DNA from 3 places in the Micromonospora sp. DT43 genome. Region 2 is predicted to be linked to each of the others. Evidence: riboswitches for the same ligand, from Rfam matches in the RefSeq annotation. Region 2 holds a riboswitch; each other region holds the start of a gene.
The links. A riboswitch is a leader RNA that binds a small molecule or an ion and turns the genes downstream of it on or off. The one in region 2 is predicted to bind cyclic di-AMP.
Positions count from the first base shown of each region.

Region 1 (6,070 bases), on a different contig from region 2:
ACGCCTCTTGCGGTGCGTGTGACCGTGGAGCCCGAGCCAGCGCCCACCGCCGGCCCGGCTGAAAACCCTGTTGAGCAGGTCAAACGCGTGGAGACGAGGTGCGGGAATGAGCCGTTCCGGTACGCCTGGCGAGCAGCCGGGCCCGCAGCGGGCCGGCGATCGAGCGGCGACGCCGACCGAGCCGGCCCGTGCCTACGCAGAGCTGGCCGCCGGCAATCGTCGCTTCGTCAGCGGAGCGCCGCGCCACCCCAACCAGGACGCCGGGCACCGGGCCGCCGTGGCCGACGGGCAGCACCCGTTCGCGGTGATCGTGGGCTGCTCCGACTCCCGGTTGGCCGCCGAGATCATCTTTGACCGGGGACTGGGCGACCTCTTCGTGGTCCGTACGGCCGGGCACACGGCCGGCCCGGAGGTGCTGGGCAGCGTGGAGTACGCGGTGACAGTGCTCGGCACCCCGCTGGTGGTGGTGCTGGGCCACGACTCGTGCGGCGCCGTGCAGGCTGCTCGCGAGGCGTCCGCCACAGGCATCGCGCCCCCGGGGCACCTTCCCGCGGTGGTCGACGCCGTACTGCCCAGCCTGCGGCGCGCCACAGCCGAGGGCGTGACCGATATCGACGGCATCGTCGACATCCATATCGCCCAAACCGTCGAAACGCTGCTCGGGCAGTCGCCCGTGCTGGCGGACGAGGTGGCGCAGGGACGGTTGGCGGTGGTGGGGATGTCGTACCGGCTCGCCGCCGGTGTGGTGCGCCCGGTGACTCCCGTACCGGCGGACGCCCCGGCAGCTGCCGCCGCCTGACAGGGCGAGGGCCGCCCCGCGGGATGCGGGACGGCCCTCGGACTCCTGAGCGGTTGGTCAGAGCAGCGACATGTGCACGTGGTCGGTGTGGTTCGACGGCCCGCTGTACGACTTCCAGCCGGTCGCCGGGAACCAGATCTGCCGGTTCCAGATCACGTAGTAGATGCCGAGGCGGTCGGCGTTGCGGATGAGGAACGCGGCGACGTTGTTGCCGTACATGCGGGTGTCGTTGTTGTGCCACGGGCTGAAGCCGCTCTTCTGCAACGACCAGTCACAGGCACGGCCCTTCGGGTGCTCGTACGGGCCACCGTTGCGGTGGCAGCCGACGAACCTGTTGAACCCGGCCCGCTTGACCTCCTTGTACGCGTGCAGGGTGCGCGGCGTGACGCAGCCGGAGGTGGTGGGGTCCTTCTCGCTGCACGACTGCGGCTTCCAGTCACCGTCGGCGGTGCGACCCGGGCCGATCCGGGCGACAGGCGAGGTGGCGTCCACCAGACCGCCGGTGAAACCCTGACCGCCGACGAGCGCGAGCGACTTCTCCGCGTCGCGCTTGTCCTTCGCCATCAGGGCGGTCTGCTTCTGCTGCTCGCGGACCTCCGCGTCGAGGGCCAGCTTGGCCTGCTCCGCGCGGGCCTTGACCGCGTTGACCTCGGCGAGCTTCTTCTCGTTGACCATGTTCATCTCGTCGAGCGCCGCGGCCCGTTGGACGAACGAGTCGGGGGCGTCGCTCTCCAGCAGCATCGCGATCGCGCCGATGCGCCCGGTCCGGTACGACTGGGCGGCGATCTGCGCGACCTGCGGTGCCAGCGCCGCCAGGTCGGCCTTGGCCCGCTCGACCTCCAGCGAACGTTCGAGCTGCCGCTTCTTGGACTGGTCCAGCTTGGACTTGGCCGCCACGTAGTCCCGGTTGGTCTGCTCGATCACGTCGTCGAGCAGCTGGGGCTCGTCCTCCTGCTCGTGCCCGGACGGTGTGGGGGTCGTCGGGGCGGCGTGGGCCGGGAGGGGCCCGGCGAACACGGTCAGCGCGGCGAGCACGGCCGCCACGGGTGTCAACCAGCGGCGTAGGGGTGCCGTCACAATGTTCCCTTCCGTCGACCGCCGACCGGGTTAGCTGACGGGTTCGGGGCGGAAGTGGCCCCTACCGCTGGCGCGGATTCACCCCACGTGCCTGGGTCCCCGGCTCGCCGGTTGGCGATTGGGCGGTGGCACCGCAGGCGCCGCTGCGCGCCTTCGTCGGTGACCGGCAGCGAGGTTACCCGAGATTCCACCGCCTGAGCTACGTCCCGATACCCACTAAAAGCGTCATTTCGCCATGGCGTTGAGTGACCAGTGACGCGGTTCTCAGGGCGGATGCCCGATCCGGTCACGCTGAGGAGTGTCACCATGCCGTATCCGTGCTCCTGTTCGGCTCTGGCCACCGGGCGGTGGCGGTGGATGGGGGTGAACGCCGCTCCGGATCGGGCCCGTCGGGCCGACCCGCTGACGGCGAGCTGAGGGCGGCCAGTGCCTCCGTCCGGTCCGCACGGGGGCGCGGCGTCAGGGCGTCGGCGTCCGCGCCCCGCACCGGCGTCGACCCGGCCGCGGTCACCGTCGCGGCCAGCCCGGTGGTGAGGGGTACGGCGGCGATCAGGCCGAGCGTGGCGACCGCGCTGCGGACGATCTCCTGGGCGAGGAACTCGCTGGTCAGGATCTGCCCGAGGGGGCGGCTGTCGGCGGTGAGCAGGAGCAACAGCGGTAGTGAGGCGCCCGCGTACGCCAGGACGATGGTGTTGACAGTCGAGGCGATGTGCGCCCGGCCGACCCGCGTGGCAGCCCGGTAGAGCTGCAACCGGCTCAGCCCGGGGTTGGCGTTCGCCAGCTCGGTGACGGTGGCGGCCTGGGTGACCGTCACGTCGTCGAGCACTCCGAGTGAGCCGATGATGATCCCGGCGAGCAGCAGGCCGCGCAGGTCCACATCGGCCTGGAACATCGACAGCGTGGTGGCGTCCTCGCTGCCGAAGCCGGTGAGGTGGGTGGCAGCCGTGGCGATTGTCGCGAGCACGCCGGTGAGCACCAGGCTGCCCAGGGTGCCGAGCACCGCGACCGACGTCTGGGCTGTCACTCCGTGTGTCAGGTAGAGCACCACGAACATGATCAGGGCTGCACCGACCACCGCCACCAGCAGCGGTGACCGGCCGGCACCGATGCCCGGCAGCACGAAGGTGAGCAGGATGGCGAAGCTGGCGGCCAACCCCGCCAGCGCGGCCAGGCCCCGCCACCTGCCGAACGCGACGATCGCGGCGGCGAAGACCACCGCGAGCCACACCAGCGGCGTACCGCGCTGGTGTTCGGCGATGTTCCAGCTGCTGGCGGCGGGATCGGTCGGATCGGTCAGCTCGACCAGGACGACCTCGTCGCCGACCTCGACCCGTGGCGCCCCGGGCCCGGCGGGGACGGGCGTGTGCACCTCTTGGCCGGCGCTCGGCCCGTCCTCGATCCGTACGTCCACGGTCCCGCACGGCCCGGTGGCCGGCGCGCCCTCCGGGTTGGCCGACGGCGGGCAGGCTTCGGTCACCACCCGGGTCACCGTGCCGTGGTGGCGCGGCACGTCCGCGCCACCGCCGGTCCGCGGTGCCCCGTCCCGTGGCCAGAGCAGCACGGTGGCGACGACTGTGGCAACGAAGAGCGGCACCACCGTCGCGACGAGGATCCGTCGTACCCGGGGCGGGGCGGGGTGAGCGGAACGGCTGTGATCGGAACCCAATGCGAGACTCCCAACGATCCGATGCGGGGTACGTGCCGAGGGGCCTGGCGGTTCACCTCCGCCGGACGAACACGGTGACGAGCGCATCGGATGGCTGGCTGACGACCTGGCGATCACGGAGAGTGGCCGCGCGGCCCGGCTGGTGCGTGCCGGCGCCGCTGTCCGGCGGTGCCGGCGCCCGGCTGCGTGGCGGGGTCCGGTGGGCCATCGTCGGCAATGGTAGTCACGGCGGGAGCCGGACCGGTCTGTTGGTTCAGCCGCGCTTCATGAGTCGGCCGACGGCCGCCATCATCTCGGTGGCCATCTCGTCGGCCCGGCCCTCGGCCGCTCCCTCGTGCATGCAGTGCCGGGCGTGCCCGTCGAGCAGGCCCAGGGCCACCTTGTCGAGCGCGGCCTGGATCGCGGAGATCTGGGTGAGCACGTCGATGCAGTAGCGGTCGTCGTCGACCATCTTCTCGATGCCCCGGACCTGGCCCTCCACGCGGCGGAGCCGCGCGAGCAGCTGGTCCTTGCTGGCGGTGTACCCGCGGATCGGGGTGGGAGCGGTCATGGCGACGAGGATAGCGTACCCCTGGGGGGTATGGTAACGTCCCTTCCTACCGGATACCCCCACCGGGTACCGGTACGTGATCGGACACCAGTCTGCCTCGGCATTACCCCTGGGGGGTATACGCTGGCAGGCGACGAAGGGAGAGATTCGATGGTCGACACGACGTACCAGGTGCGGGGCATGACCTGCGGGCACTGCGTCAGCGCCGTCAGCGCCGAGGTGGGCGCCATCGCCGGGGTGCGCGACGTGCAGGTGGATCTCGCCACCGGCCGGGTCACCGTCACCAGTGAGCAGCCCGTGGCCACCGAGTCCGTCCGGGCGGCGGTCGACGAGGCCGGTTACGACCTCGTCGAGGCGTGAGCGGGAGGCCCGAGGTGAACACGGTGACCAGGCTGGGCGGGTTCGCCCTCGGTCTCGCGGCGGTCTTCGGCGCGGCGTACGGGATCGGCCGGGTGGTCGACCCGGCCGCCCCGGCCGTCCAGAGCCGGCACGACGGCGGCGCCGCCCACACCTCGGGCCCCACCGCGCACGACGAGGTGACCGATCGAGTTCCCGGTGGCCTGCTCGTCTCCGACCGGGGATACACACTCGTTCCGGTGGCTGCCCCGGCAGGCGAGTTCGCCTTCCGCATCGGTGGGCCGGACGGCCGCCCGGTGACCAGGTACGACGTGGCGCACGACAAGCGGATGCACCTGATCGTCGCCCGCCGGGACCTGTCCGGCTTCCGCCACGTGCACCCCGACCTGGCTCCCGACGGCACCTGGCGGGTCGACACCCCGCTTGCCGGTCCCGGGCAGTGGCGGGCGTTCGCCGACTTCGCCCCGACCGGGGGCGAGCCGCTGATCCTCGGGGTGGACGTGACGGTCCCCGGCGAGCTGACCGAACGACCGCTGCCCGCCCCGGCGACCAGCACCACAGTCGACGGGTACACGGTCACCCTGGCCGGCACGCCGCAGCCCGGCCGCACCTCGCCACTCACCCTGACCGTCAGCCGGGACGGGCAGCCGGTCACCGACCTGGAGCCCTACCTGGGGGCGTACGGGCACCTGGTGGCGTTGCGCCGGGGCGATCTGGCGTACCTGCACGTCCACCCGGACGGAACGCCCGGCGACGGGCGGACCCGGCCGGGTCCGGAGGTCACCTTCCTCGCCGAGGTGCCGTCGGCCGGCAGCTACCGGCTCTACCTCGACTTCCGGCACGGCGGGCGGGTGCACACCGCCGAGTTCACAGTCGTCGCCGACGCCGCCGCGACAGGTGGCGGCCCCACCCCGGGTGGACCGTCCCCGAGCGGCAGCGCCGAGCACGGCACCCCCGGCCACGGGCACAACTGACGGGACCAGACGATGACCACCACCAGCAGACCACTGCCCGAGGCGCCGAACCGGATCGAGCTGGCCATCGGGGGAATGACGTGCGCCGCCTGCGCCGCCCGGATCGAGAAGAAGCTGAACCGGATGGACGGGGTGAGCGCCACAGTCAACTACGCCACCGAGAAGGCCACCGTCCGGTACGCCGACGGTGTCACCCCGGACGACCTGATCGACACGGTGCAGAAGACCGGCTACACGGCGGCCCTGCCGGCCCCGCCGACGACCGAGCAGCCGGTCGACCCGCTGCGGGGTCCGCGTACCCGGCTGTGGGTGTCGGTGGCGCTCAGCGTGCCGGTGGTCGTGCTGGCCATGGTGCCGCCCTGGCAGTTCGACTACTGGCAGTGGCTGTCGCTGACCCTCGCGGCTCCGGTGGTGGTCTGGGGCGGGCTGCCGTTCCACCGGGCCGCCTGGACCAACCTGCGGCACGGCGCCGCGACCATGGACACTCTGGTCTCGCTGGGCACCCTGGCCGCGTTCGGCTGGTCACTCTGGGCGCTCTTCCTGGGTGACGCGGGGATGCCCGGGATGACGCACCCGTTCCGCTTCGACATCACGCGCACCGACGGCGCCGGCACCATCTACCTGGAAGCAGCCGCCGGGGTGACGGT
Region 1 is NZ_JBNCKR010000005.1:395,000-401,069, forward strand. Features, by position in the region: gene ACLQ26_RS15865 (carbonic anhydrase) at 107-799, shown strand; gene ACLQ26_RS15870 (coiled-coil domain-containing protein) at 857-1,876, opposite strand; cyclic di-AMP (ydaO/yuaA leader) riboswitch at 1,881-2,011, opposite strand; gene ACLQ26_RS15875 (YibE/F family protein) at 2,178-3,542, opposite strand; gene ACLQ26_RS15880 (metal-sensitive transcriptional regulator) at 3,796-4,092, opposite strand; gene ACLQ26_RS15885 (heavy-metal-associated domain-containing protein) at 4,243-4,452, shown strand; gene ACLQ26_RS15890 (hypothetical protein) at 4,467-5,423, shown strand; gene ACLQ26_RS15895 (heavy metal translocating P-type ATPase) at 5,436-6,070, shown strand, end outside.
Region 1: it holds a riboswitch for cyclic di-AMP, as region 2 does, so the genes downstream of both, ACLQ26_RS15870 (coiled-coil domain-containing protein) here and ACLQ26_RS25025 (NlpC/P60 family protein) in region 2, are expected to answer to the same signal.

Region 2 (6,070 bases):
CTTCGGGGTGGCCACCACGCCGACGGTCCAGGTGGCGGTCGGCGCCGACGCCGGGTTGTGGAACCAGGCCCGTTGCCCGAGGTACCAGATGGCCGTCCAGTCGCCCTGCCGCCCGGCCAGGGCGTACGTCTGGCCGGCGGAGGCGCGGGCGCCGTGGTCAGACACGTCCATCGTGTTCGGGGTGCCGTCCGGGCGCAGCGCGATGTCGTTCACCAGCGGCGCGTCCTCGGACGGCGCGGTGTGCAGCACCACCGACGAGGAGCCGCGCGGCGCGCAGGGCGTTCCGGCTGTGACGCATCCGGTGAACGCCGGGCGGTTCGTCGCGTAGTCGGGGTCGATCCGGACCAACCCGGTGGCCGGGGTGCCGGTGTCCAGGCGCGGCGCGTGCAGCAGGTCGAAGTAGTGCGTCCAGTCCCAGTAGGGCCCCGGATCCCAGTGCATCCCGCGCACTGTCGACGCGATGGTGCCGGGCACGTTGTCGTGGCCGATGATGTGCTGGCGGTCCAGCGGGATGCCGTACCGCAGCGCGAGGTGCCGGACGAGCTTCGACGAGGTCCGGTACATCGCCTCGGTGTACCAGGTGCCCTGCGCGGCGAAGCCCTCGTGTTCCAGCCCGATCGACTTCGCGTTGACGTACCAGTTGCCGGCGTGCCAGGCGACGTCCTTGGTCTTGACGTGCTGGGCGATGTGCCCGTCGACCGAGCGCAGCGAGTAGTGCCAGCTCACGTACGTCGGGTCTTGGACGAGTTGCAGGGTGGTCGCCCAGCTCGCCTCGGTGTCGTGGATGACTATGTACTCGATCTTCTGCCGGGCGGGCCGGTCGGAGAGGTCGTGGTTGCCGTAGTCGCCGTCGCCGAACGCCTCGTAGGGGGCGGGGATCCACTCACAGGACACGGTCCGGGGGCATTCCAGGCCGTCCGGGCGGGCGAGTCGTCGCAGGCCCAGCCGGTCCAGCCAGGAACGCTCGGGTCGTACCGCGCGGGCCGGCAGGGTGACCCGCTGACCGTCGTCGGTCACGCGGGCAGCGCCGGCGCCGATGGTGGTGAAGACCTCGTCGGCGAAGGCCGCCGCGGCGTCGGCGCTGTCCGCGCCGGCGTAGCGGGCCACCGCGCCGTACCAGCTGGCCGGGTCGGTGCCCGCGCCGACCGGGGCTCCAACCTCCCGTTGGTACGCGGCCAGCAGCGCCGCCCCTCCCCTGATGTTGGTAGTGGCGTCGCTGCGCAGCGCCTCGGGGGCGGCGCCGGTCAGCGCGGCGGCGGCGTCGACGGTCTGCAACGCGGCAGTTGGCGGCGCGGGATCGGTGGCCGGCGCGGGTGCCCGGACGGCGCGGGAGTCGTCGCCGCGCGGATCCTCGGTGCCGGCGTCGTGGTGGCCGCGTGCGGGTAGGGCGGCCACGTGGCGGGCGTCGGTCAGGTGCATGGGCCCGTAGCCGCCGCTGGTGCTCGGGGTGCCGGCGTTGCTGTCCCAGCGGGACTCCAGGTAGGAGACGCCGAGCAGTACTGCGGTCGGCACCCCGTACTCGGTCGACGCGGCGGCGTACTGCTGCTGACGGTCGGCGGCCGGTGCGGCGGAGGCGGGACCGGTGCTCAGCGGTACGGCCGTCGTTGCGGTGACCACCGCGACGACGAGCAGCGCGCGCCGGCCGGCGGACAGGGTTGGACGTTCCATCGAACCCCCTAGATTTTGCTGGTATCGGTCTGGTCACCTTCGCGCCGGCCGGGAGTCCGCGTCAATACCTTTCTATCTATCAAAGCGTGCAGAAAGAAACTTTCACGTACGCTCGGTGATCCCCTCGAATCGGTACGGAGTGTCACGGCCGCACGGGTTGCGGATCGGTAACGGCCGTCTCTACTCTGGTCATTTGTCGGCCCGGTAGCAGGTCTGCCCATCCGGGCGGTAACGGACCGACACCGCCGAGTCGCTTGCGAGCGAGCCGGGGACCCAGGTTCCCCCGGGGTGAATCCGCAGCCATTGCGGTAGGGCGCCAACTTCCCGCCCGAACCCGTCAGCTAACCCGGTAGGCGGTCAGGAAGAAGGAGTACGGAACCCCGGTGGCCCTCCATGCCCCGCGGCCGTCGTCCGAACGGTCGGCCTCGGCCGACCCGACGTCGACAGTGCCGCGTCCACGCTGGTCCCGCTTCACCACCGCCCTCGCCGCAGTGGTCGGCGTCGCCGTCGTCCTGACCGGCAGCGCCACGGCTGCGCACGCGGACCCGTCCGTCGCCGAGATCGAGCGCCAGATCGACGCCGACTGGAACAAGCTCGAACCGGTCATCGAACGGCACAACGCCACCCGCGCGGACCTGGCCGTGAAGCGCAAGCAGGCCGACATGCTCGCCGCTCGCATCGCGCCCCTGGAACGCCAGGTCGACGCCGCGATGACCAAGGTCAGCGCGCTGGCCGTGCGGGCGTACATGGGCGAGAACCTGTCGACTGTCAACACGATGCTCGGCAGCCGGTCGCCAAGCGAGGTGGTGGGGCAGCTCGAGATGCTCGACCGGTTCGCCCACAACCAGCAGGAGGACGTCCGGCAGGTCGCCGACCTCCGCGACGAGCTGGCCCGGCAGAAGGCGCCGCTCGACGAGATGGTGGTCCAGCTGACCCGGACCGAAGCGCAGTTGGCGGCGAAGAAGAAGCAGATCAACGACGAGATCGACAGGCTGCAGAAGCTGCGCCTCAAGGTGTACGGCAACGGCGGCGGCGGTTCGCTGCGTCCGGCGCCCTGCCCGGCCAGCTACCCCGGCGGCGGCGCGGGCACGGCCGTCAAGTTCGCCTGCGCCCAGATCGGCAAGCCGTACGTGTGGGGTGCCGAGGGTCCGAACTCGTACGACTGTTCCGGGCTGATGCTCGCCGCATGGGCGAAGGCAGGCGTGTCGCTGCCGCACAACGCCGCAGCGCAGAGCCGGGTGACAAAGAACGTCAGCAGAGCCGACCTGCGCGCCGGTGACCTGGTCTTCTACTACAGCGACATCCACCACGTCGGCATGTACGTCGGCGGTGGCTGGGTGGTGCACGCCTCCCAGGCCGGTCAGCCCGTCAAGATGAAGAAGGTCGACGACGGGCCGATCCACAGCTACGGCCGTCCCGGCTGACCGACGTCGAACGCAGCAGGGCCCGTCGCGATCTCATCGCGGCGGGCCCTCGTCGTCTCCTAGCGCGTCGGCCAGGCACGCCAGTTCTGCCAGGAGCGGCTGGGCGTCGGCCCCCGCTGACCCTGGTACCGCGAGCCGTAGACCACCGAGCCGTACGGGTGCTCGGCCGGCGAGGAGAGCCGGAAGATGCAGAGCTGGCCGATCTTCATGCCCGGCCAGAGGGTGATCGGCAGGTTCGCCACGTTGGACAGTTCCAGCGTCACGTGGCCGGAGAAGCCCGGGTCGATGAACCCCGCGGTGGAGTGGGTGAGCAGGCCGAGGCGGCCCAGTGAGCTCTTCCCCTCCAACCGGCCGGCGAGCTGGTCGCCGAGCGAGATCACCTCCAGCGTCGAGGCGAGCACGAACTCCCCCGGATGCAGCACGAACGGCTCACCGTCGGGCACCTCGACCACCGAGGTCAGGTCGTCCTGCTGCATGGCCGGGTCGATGTGGGTGTAGAGATGGTTGTTGAAGACCCGGAACAGCCGGTCGAGTCGGACGTCGATGCTGGACGGTTGGACCAGGGTGGGCTCGAACGGCTCCAGGCCCAGCGTGCCGGTCTTGATCTCGGAGACCAGGTCACGGTCGGAGAGCAGCATCGGACCACCATAGCGAGGGCCGCGGTGACCAGCGTGTTGAGGTCGCTCCTCGTACATTTGTTCGATAGAATGCCCGCATGGCTTCCTGGTCCGAATTCGCCGCCGACGAGCCCCGCCTCGCCGACGGGATCCGCGTTCTCCTGCAGCAGTACGGGCCGGGCTTCGGCTACCTGGCCACGGTCCGCGCCGACGGCGGGCCCCGGGTCCACCCGGTCTCCCCGGTCATCACCGACGAGGGTCTCTTCTGCTTCATTATCGACTCGCCGAAGCGCCGTGACCTCGAACGGGACGGCCGCTACGCGCTGCACTCCTTCCCTTCGGAGGAGAGCGACGACGAGGCGTACGTGGCGGGCCACGCCTGGCCGGTCGCCGACCCGGGCCGGGTGGCCCGGTTGGCGCAGAGTGCCCGGGCCGAGCCGCAGGTCGACTGGCGGCTGTTCGAGTTCACAGTCGACGTGGCGATGCTGACCCGTCGCGAGCAGCACGTCACAGGCGTTCCGGGTGTCACTCCGGGCCGCCCGGCCGTGCGGGTCTGGCTGGATCCGCAAACCCCGCCGGCGCCGGCCGCGCCTGTCGCCGTACCGCAGACGCGCCCGGCCCGACGCAGCCGTGACGTCCAGTGCACGGCCGCCTGACCGCGGCCCGATCCGGTAAAAACGCAGGTGCCGGCTCCGTCGTGACGGAGCCGGCACCTGGTGTACGCGAGCAGAGCTACGCCGCGCGGTACGCGTTCCACGCGGTAAGCATGCGGCTCGCCTGCCCCGCGGTGAACTGGTACATGCACGAGTCGTAGGTGTAGTCCATGAAGTTGGTGATCGGGTCCAGGCCGGTCGCCGAGCAGGTGTTCCGCCCGGTCGGGCACTCGAACGCCGGTGACGCCTCGGCCGGGGTGTCACTCACGCCGTCGCCCGAGCCGCCGCAGCCACCCTGGAACGTGTGGTAGAGGTTCAGCCAGTGCCCGATCTCGTGGGTGCCGGTGTCGCCCTGGTTGTAGTTGGTGGCGGTGCCCCCCGGAAGGGACTCGTTGAGCACGACCACGCCGTCCATGCTGCTGAGCTTGCGCTGCGGGAAGGTCGCCCAGCCCAGCAGGTCGTCGCTGAGCTCACCGAGGTAGATGTTGAGCGTGTTCTTGCCGCCCACCCGCAGCGACGACTTCATCGACCGCTCCGCCGACGAGCCGTCGACGATCGGGTACCAGGACGGGTTCGTCACTCGGTTGATCTTGTCGAGTCGGAAGGCGAAGGCGGTGGCCGCGCCGCCGGTCCCACCCGCGTAGGCCTGGTTGAGCACGCTGATCTGCGAGGTGATCAGCGAGTCCGGGATGTTGCCGCCGGCCCGGGTGCTGTTCTCCTGGATCACGTGCACCACCACCGGGATGGTGACGGTGGCAAGCGTCGTGGCGCCGGCGCCGGCCCGGTAGTTGGCGCGCTCGCGCAGCGCCGCCGCGAGGTCGGCGTCGCGTTCACGGACCTGCTTCGCGGTCAGCTCGTTCGGCTCGTGCGTGCCCGCCGCGCCGGGCCTCACCCGGGCGTTGGCGTGGCTGTCGGTCGGCTCCGCGCAGGCGCCACCGGGCGCTGCGGAGAAGGCCGAAGCAGCCGGAACGACACCCGCCGCAGCGGTGCTGAGCAGGAGCGCGAGGGTCGTCGACGCGACACCGGCGGCACGCCGGGTCAGCAGGTTGGGACGGAGTCCCATGGGCCCACCTCTTTCTGGCGGCGCGGCAGGGGGTGTGTCACGCCGTGGCTGGGAACGTGTGGCAGACGTTACAACCCATCGACGCATTTGAGAACGGCCATATGTTGCCGTCAGGAAACTTCTTCCGATGCGCGGGCGGGCCGCCGGCACGCGGGGGTGGCCGGGTGCACCGGTTCGACGACTCGGGTACAGTGGTGCCGCCTGCGGGTGTAGTTCAATGGCAGAACATCAGCTTCCCAAGCTGACAGTGCGGGTTCGATTCCCGTCACCCGCTCCACGCACGGAAGCCCTGGTCAGGACCGATGGTCCCGCCAGGGCTTCCGTCGTTCTAGATGGCTGAAACAGGGCGCTGTGCCATTAGCCCGCCTCGGCGCCCGTCCCGTCGTCCTCGGCGGCCGCCGCGCGGGGACTGTCGTGGCCCATCCGGGCCATGATGTCTCGCAGGCTGCCGCCGGGCGCCCGCGACGCGAGCGTGTCGCCGGGTCCGGTGCGCGGGCTACCCTGCGGCGCAGCTGACGTCGTTGAGCGTGAACGCGATCGGGACCGCGTCGCTGGCCTGCCAGGTGCCCAGGACGCCGAAGACCACCGAGGCGCCCGGCGCCAACAGGGGGTTGTAGCTGGCGTTCCGGGCCGTGACGGTGGCAC
Region 2 is NZ_JBNCKR010000012.1:72,886-78,955, reverse strand. Features, by position in the region: gene ACLQ26_RS25030 (N-acetylmuramoyl-L-alanine amidase) at 1-1,668, opposite strand, end outside; cyclic di-AMP (ydaO/yuaA leader) riboswitch at 1,902-2,038, shown strand; gene ACLQ26_RS25025 (NlpC/P60 family protein) at 2,052-3,092, shown strand; gene dcd (dCTP deaminase) at 3,152-3,730, opposite strand; gene ACLQ26_RS25015 (pyridoxamine 5'-phosphate oxidase family protein) at 3,808-4,365, shown strand; gene ACLQ26_RS25010 (zinc metalloprotease) at 4,442-5,425, opposite strand; tRNA gene ACLQ26_RS25005 (tRNA-Gly) at 5,629-5,702, shown strand; gene ACLQ26_RS25000 (cellulose binding domain-containing protein) at 5,922-6,070, opposite strand, start outside.

Region 3 (6,070 bases), on a different contig from region 2:
ACCAGCCTCGCCGCGGTCGCGGCCCTGGCGCTGGGCGCGAGCCCGGCCTCGGCCGCCGTGCCACCCCTGAGCGCCGTGCCACCCCTGGCCGCTGTGCCACCCCTGAGCGCCGTGCCACCCCTGAGCGCCGTGCCAGAGGCTGCCGTGCACCCGGCGTCGGCGGTCCGTGTGGGTGCGGCCGAGGAGTTCCTTCCGGCTGGGTCGGTCGACGCGCAACCGGCACCGGCCGGTGGCCAGGGCACCATCGCGACGGGCGTGCTGCCGGTGTCCGCGGCCGGGTCCGATCGGCCGCCTCTCGTCGACGCTTCGCGCGGCTGGGCTCCCCGGGGTCCGCCCCGGCGCTGAGTCACCGGGCCACGCGTCCCGTCGTCACGCCCTGTCGATCCACCAGCTCCGACCCCGCCGATCCGTGGCCCGCTGTGGCCGGGTCGCCGCCGGGCGCCCCATCGCTTTGCTCTCTCCCCGAGGAGCCGACCATGGAGACTGCCGTCTTCTACCAGTTCGTGACCGATGTGCCGCAGGCCGCTGCCATCTGGTCGACCCTGTTCCTGCTGGCACTGGGCGTACTCGCTGTGCTGGTCGCCCGCCCCGAGCCGGACCGCCCCGTGGAGGCCCCGGCCCCTGCCGCGCCGACCGCCCGCGAGGTGGCCGCGGCCGAAGCCGACGACCTGCGCCGGTACGCCGAGGAGGTGACAGTCGCCGCGACCGGCGCCGCCAGAACGGCACGGCGGCGACGCGATGCCTGGCTCACCGCTCAGGACCAGGTGGAGCGGGCCTGGGTGGGGTACGACGAGGCGGACACCGCCGCCCGCCGCTTCGCCGGGTCTGGTGCGCTGCCCACCCCGCACACCCCCCGGACCCCCGCCGAGTACGCCTCCCGGGAGCGCTACCTGCACCGTGCGGCGATGGCGGCGTACTGGCGGTGCGATCTGACCATGGCGCAGCTCGGTGACGTGTTCGCGCACCGGCGCGGCTGGGATTCCCGGCGGCACCCGGTCGAGCAGGAGGTGCTGCTCAGCCGGGCGATCCGGGACGCAAGACTGGCCCGCTACCAGGCCGCCGCCAGCGATGAGCGGGCCGCCTGGCGGGACGCGGAACTGGCCGCCGAGTCGGCGCGCACCCTTGCCGAGGAGGCGTACGCGGCAACGGCGCGGCTGCGGCCCAGCCCGGCACCCGCCCGACGCGCGGCGAGCGGGGCGTCGCGCCCCGCCCTCGTGGCACGGTGGCGCCCAGCTCGGGCGGGATGAGCCCAATCCGTTACGTGAGCCCGGTCACGCCGTTCGGAAATCGGGCGTCCGACGCGTTCGGCTCGATCTTTCCCGTGATTGTGGCGGTTTATCGGCGGCCTGTCCGGTTGTCGCCCGTAGGCGTCGCCGTAACCGGTTGTCCCATCGAGTCACATCATCGGCAATACGCGCAGAAATTGTCGCACCGAATTGGGTTTACGCAGGCGAAGCCGGCTTGGCAGGCCGCGAACAGGCCAGTAGTGTCGTCCCGTCCGGTGCGGTTACCGATCGCAACAGGCGACGCCGCGCCGACCCGCTCAATCGTGCTTAACGAACCGGGGACCCATCAGTAAGTCCGGGGTGAATCCGCGAGCCACGGCCCGCGGTAGGGCGATCTTCCCGCCCGAATCCGTCAGCTAACCCGGTAGGCGGTGTCGGAAGGAGTTCCAAACCCGTGCAGCACCTTTCCGCCCCTCGGTTGTTCCCACGCCTCCACGGCGCAGCGGTGCCCCCGCTCATCCGTCCAGTGACGGTGAGCTGACCCCCCGGGTCATCGCCTTTCCCGCCCGGCCCCGCCGGGCGTTCCCCTGAGCGGTTCACCATCCGCGAACCACCGTTCGCGCGCTGGCGCCTGCCCGGATACCGGTCCGGCCCCCGGTGTGCCGCTCTCCCCCCGATCCGTGGAGGACCCCGTGAAGCACACCATGCAGCGTCAGCTCCGTCGCCTGGCGACCGAGCGCCCGTACCAGATCGTCGCCGCCTCCGCGGCGGCCCTCGTGATCGCCACGACCACCGGCGCCCTGCTCACCGGCGCCGACGACGCGCCGGCCAGCCACCGCACCGCGACCACTGTCGCCGAGATGCGCAGTGACACCGCCCTTTCCCTCGGCGCCGCGCGCGACGCGTCCCCCAGCGCCGCGCCGACGACCGCCGCCCCAGCCACCAGCGCCGCGTCGCCCGCCGCCAAGGCCAGCGCCAACCCGGATCTGACCCGTAAGCCGCAGCCGCCGAAGCCGCCCGCGACCAAGGTGCTCGACTACGACTACGAGGCGCAGAACACGTACTACAACTGCGGCCCCGCGGCCACCCGCAACGCGCTCAGCGCCACCGGCATCGACCGCACCCAGGAGGAACTCGGTGCCGAGCTGGGCACCACCGAGATGGGCACCAACTCGGCCGAGGACACCACCCGAGCGCTCAACGCCGAGGTGAAGGGCTCCCCGTACCAGACCCGGATGTTCGCCGGCGCTCCCAGCCCGGCCCAGATGGACCGGCTCCAGGCCGATGTGGTCAAGGCCATCACCGACGGCCGGGGCGTGGTGGCCAACGTCGTCGGCGACGCCACCGACACCGACGGCGGCTGGCACTCCTACGGCGGCGGGCACTACATCGCCGTCGTGGGCTACAAGGACAACGGCCGGACCGTGCGGATCGCCGACTCGGCGAACCCGGCCGACCCGTCCTACTGGATCACCACGATCGACCTTGCCAACTGGATTGCCACCCGGGGCTACTCCGCCTGACCCCGGCACGCAGACCGCCGCGGGCGTCGTCCCCCACAAGGGGACGGCGCCCGCGGCCTCATTGCGGTACGCGTCGCCATCGACGAGTGTCGTACCCGGCCGTGAACCGTGGCAGACTGCGGCCGTGGTGGATGAATCGGGTGGCCGCACCGGTCGCCGACCGGTCCTGCTGCTGCTGCACGGGATGGGGGCGACCGGAGACGTCTGGCTGCCGTGGGCGCCGTTGCTGGAGCAGCACTGGCCGGGGCGGTGGCTCGCACCGGACCTCGCCGGCCACGGCTGGTCGGCCCCGCTGCCGTCGTACTCCTTTGCTGGTTTCGCCGGCCGGATCGCCCACGGCCTCGCCGCCGACGACCGGCTCGTCGTGCTCGGGCACTCGCTGGGCGGGGTGGTCGGCCTGGCGCTGGCCGCCCGCGCCGCCGGGACACCTGTGGACGCGGTGGTCGGGCTCGGCATCAAGGCGCTCTGGTCACCCGCTGAGCTGGCCCGCGCCGCTGAGCTCGCCGCGCGCCCGGTGAGCTGGTTCGCCAGCCGCACCGAGGCGGCCCGCCGCTACCTGCGCGTCGCCGGGTTGGGCGGCCTGATCCCGCCGGATCATCCGGTGGTGGACGCCGGGTTGCGTCAGGTCGACGGCCGGTGGCGCCTCGCCATGGACCCGACAGCCTTCGGCGTCGGCGCGCCCGACCTGGCCCCGAAGCTGGCGGCGACCGACGTGCCGGTGGTGCTGGCCCGCGGGGAACACGACCCGATGGTCACCGACGAGCAGCTCAAGGCGTACGGCGTACCGGTCGCCACGCTGCCCGGTCTCGGCCACAACGCACACGTGGAGAACCCGGCGGCAGTGCTGGCGCTGCTCGACCCGTACCGAGGCGGGTGAGCTGGATGAAGCGGATGCGGTGGCTGGTCACCTGGCTCCGAGCATCCGGCGGACACGGCCGGAGACGGCCTGCTTGACCCGCTCGCGCAGCGACCGCGCGTGGAGGGTATCGATCTTTGTCTGGAGCGTCCGGGTTTCGTCCCGCATCCACTGGATGCGCGTCAGCAACTCCTCCGGAGAGTAGGCGGAGACCGGCCGGAGCGCAGGCGGGTAGACGGTCTGGCGGACCTGCTCGTCGAAGCGGGTGGCGCTGTCTCCATCGGCGAACGAGAGGCCGAGGTCGTGCTTGGCGAGGAACGCGGTGATCCGCGCGAAGCGCTCCTTGTGGCCCTCGTTCAGGGCCGTGTAGTCGGCTTCCGCATAGAGTTGCGCAGCGTCGACGTCGGCCGGCGCGTCGCGCAGCAACCGGTGCGGAATGTCGAAGTATCGGGCCAGCTCCAGGGTGCGCGAGTCGTGCGCCAGCAGATAGCCGGGGATGCCCGAGATCAGCGCCGTGATGGTGCCGTGGATCCGGGTGCCGAAGGCGAAGTCGAACCCGGAGAGATAGTCCATCCAGGGCCACGGGTCCATGAACATCCGCACCTTGTCCTCGACGAAGAGCGGGTGCGAGGTGTGGATCGGCATGTCGGCGGTCTTGCCCCGCAGCTTCGGCGCGTCGCCGTAGAGCAGGGTGCCGAGGGTGTAGAGGTCCTGTGCCACGTAGCGCAGGTTCGGGTAGCGCTGGTGGTGGTGCAGGACGAGGGGGGCCAGCGCCTTGACGTACGGCGAGATGACGAACGCGAGCCGGTCGTCGATGCCCAGGGTCGCCTTCGTCTTCTCGATGCGCAGGCTGTCGCCGTGCAGGAACATCGACGGGCAGCCGATCTGCTCGACAGCCGAGAAACCCAGCTTGCGTAGGTAGTTCTCGGTGATCTCGCCGCGTACGCCGATGCTGTGCGAGTGGTCGAGCACCGCCCGGCAGAACGCGCTGACCGGCTCGTCGATCGGGCGGAGCTGCTCCAGGTTGCCGTCCACGTCGGTCTGCGCCCCGACTCCGAGAACCACCACCGGGATCTTCAGCCGTTCGATCAGCTGAGCCATCGACGTCAGCCGCTTTGCGTAGTCATGGCGGAACGCGTTGGCCAGTGGTATCACGAAGACGTCGTACTTCTCGTTGATCTCGTCGGCGTCGCGTGGGTCGGCCCGGAAGCGCGACGGGGTGATCTCGGCCGTGGAGGTGGCCAGAAGCTTGTGCGCGGCGTGGCTGAAGACCAGGTTGCCGGTGTTCTTACCGATCCAGTCCCGCTCGTACGTCTCCTCGGCGCTGAGGACGTCGAACGGGCCCTTGCGGGCGCGCAGCAGGATCCGCTGATGCATCGGTGGCTCCACCTCTCGTCCGACCCCGGAGATCGTCCGGCAGTGTCCCGGGAGGCGGCACATCTGTTACCTCCAGGCCCCGCGATACTAGGCCACCGGCCGGCCGACGGCCGCACCCGGCGATCGGCCCGCAGGCCCGTGCCGGGTCAACGATTCAACAAGCGTCGCACCCGGCCGCCGACCGCCTGCCTGACCCGGGTCCTCAGCTCCTGCTGCTTGAGGGTCTCGACCTCGGTCAGCAGTCTCCGGTTGTGCTCGCGCAGCCACTGCACCCGCTCCAGCAGCACGTCGGAGCCGGTGGCGGCGGCCGGGCGTACGGCGGGTGGGAAGGTGGTGGCGCGGACCTGCTCGTCGAAGCGGGTGGCGCTGTCGCCGTCGGCGAAGGCGTGCCCCAGGTCGTGTTTGGCGAGGAAGGCGAGCATGGTCGCGAAGCGGGCCTTGTGCCCGTTGTTCAGCGCCGTGTAGTCGGCCTCCGCGTAGAGGTCGGCGGCGTCGACATCGGCCGGCACGTCCGCCATCACCCGGTGCGGGATGTCGAAGTACCGGGCCAGCTCGAGCGTGCGCGAGTCGTGCGCGAAGAGGTAGCCCGGCGTGCCGGCCACCAGCGCGGTGATGGTGCCGTGGATGCGGGTACCGAAGGCGAAGTCGAACCCGGACAGGTACTCCATCCAGGTCCAGGGGTCCACGAACATGCGCACCTTGTCCTCCACGAACAGGGGGTGCGAGGTGTGGACGGGGATCGCGCTGGTCTTCCCTCGGTCCGCGGGAGCGTCGCCGTAGAGCAGCGTGCCGAGGGTCTTCAGGTCCTGCGGGAGGTAGCGCAGGTTCGGGTAGCGCTGGTGGTGGGCGGAGATCACCTCGGCCATCGACTTCACGTACGGCGAGACGGTCAGCGCGACCCGGTCGTGCGGGGTCAGGAACTCCTTGCGCTTCTCCACCCGCAGGCTGTCACCGTGCAGGAACATCGACGGGCAGCCGATCACGTCGACCGCGGAGAAGCCCAGGGTGCGCAGGTAGCTCTCGGTGATCTCGCCCCGGACCCCGATGCTGTGCGAGCGATCAAGCACGGCACGGACGAAGCGGCTCAC
Region 3 is NZ_JBNCKR010000002.1:417,708-423,777, reverse strand. Features, by position in the region: gene ACLQ26_RS06005 (hypothetical protein) at 1-345, shown strand, start outside; gene ACLQ26_RS06000 (hypothetical protein) at 477-1,247, shown strand; cyclic di-AMP (ydaO/yuaA leader) riboswitch at 1,531-1,672, shown strand; gene ACLQ26_RS05995 (C39 family peptidase) at 1,907-2,749, shown strand; gene ACLQ26_RS05990 (alpha/beta fold hydrolase) at 2,874-3,626, shown strand; gene ACLQ26_RS05985 (polysaccharide pyruvyl transferase family protein) at 3,654-4,982, opposite strand; gene ACLQ26_RS05980 (polysaccharide pyruvyl transferase family protein) at 5,129-6,070, opposite strand, start outside.
Region 3: it holds a riboswitch for cyclic di-AMP, as region 2 does, so the genes downstream of both, ACLQ26_RS05995 (C39 family peptidase) here and ACLQ26_RS25025 (NlpC/P60 family protein) in region 2, are expected to answer to the same signal.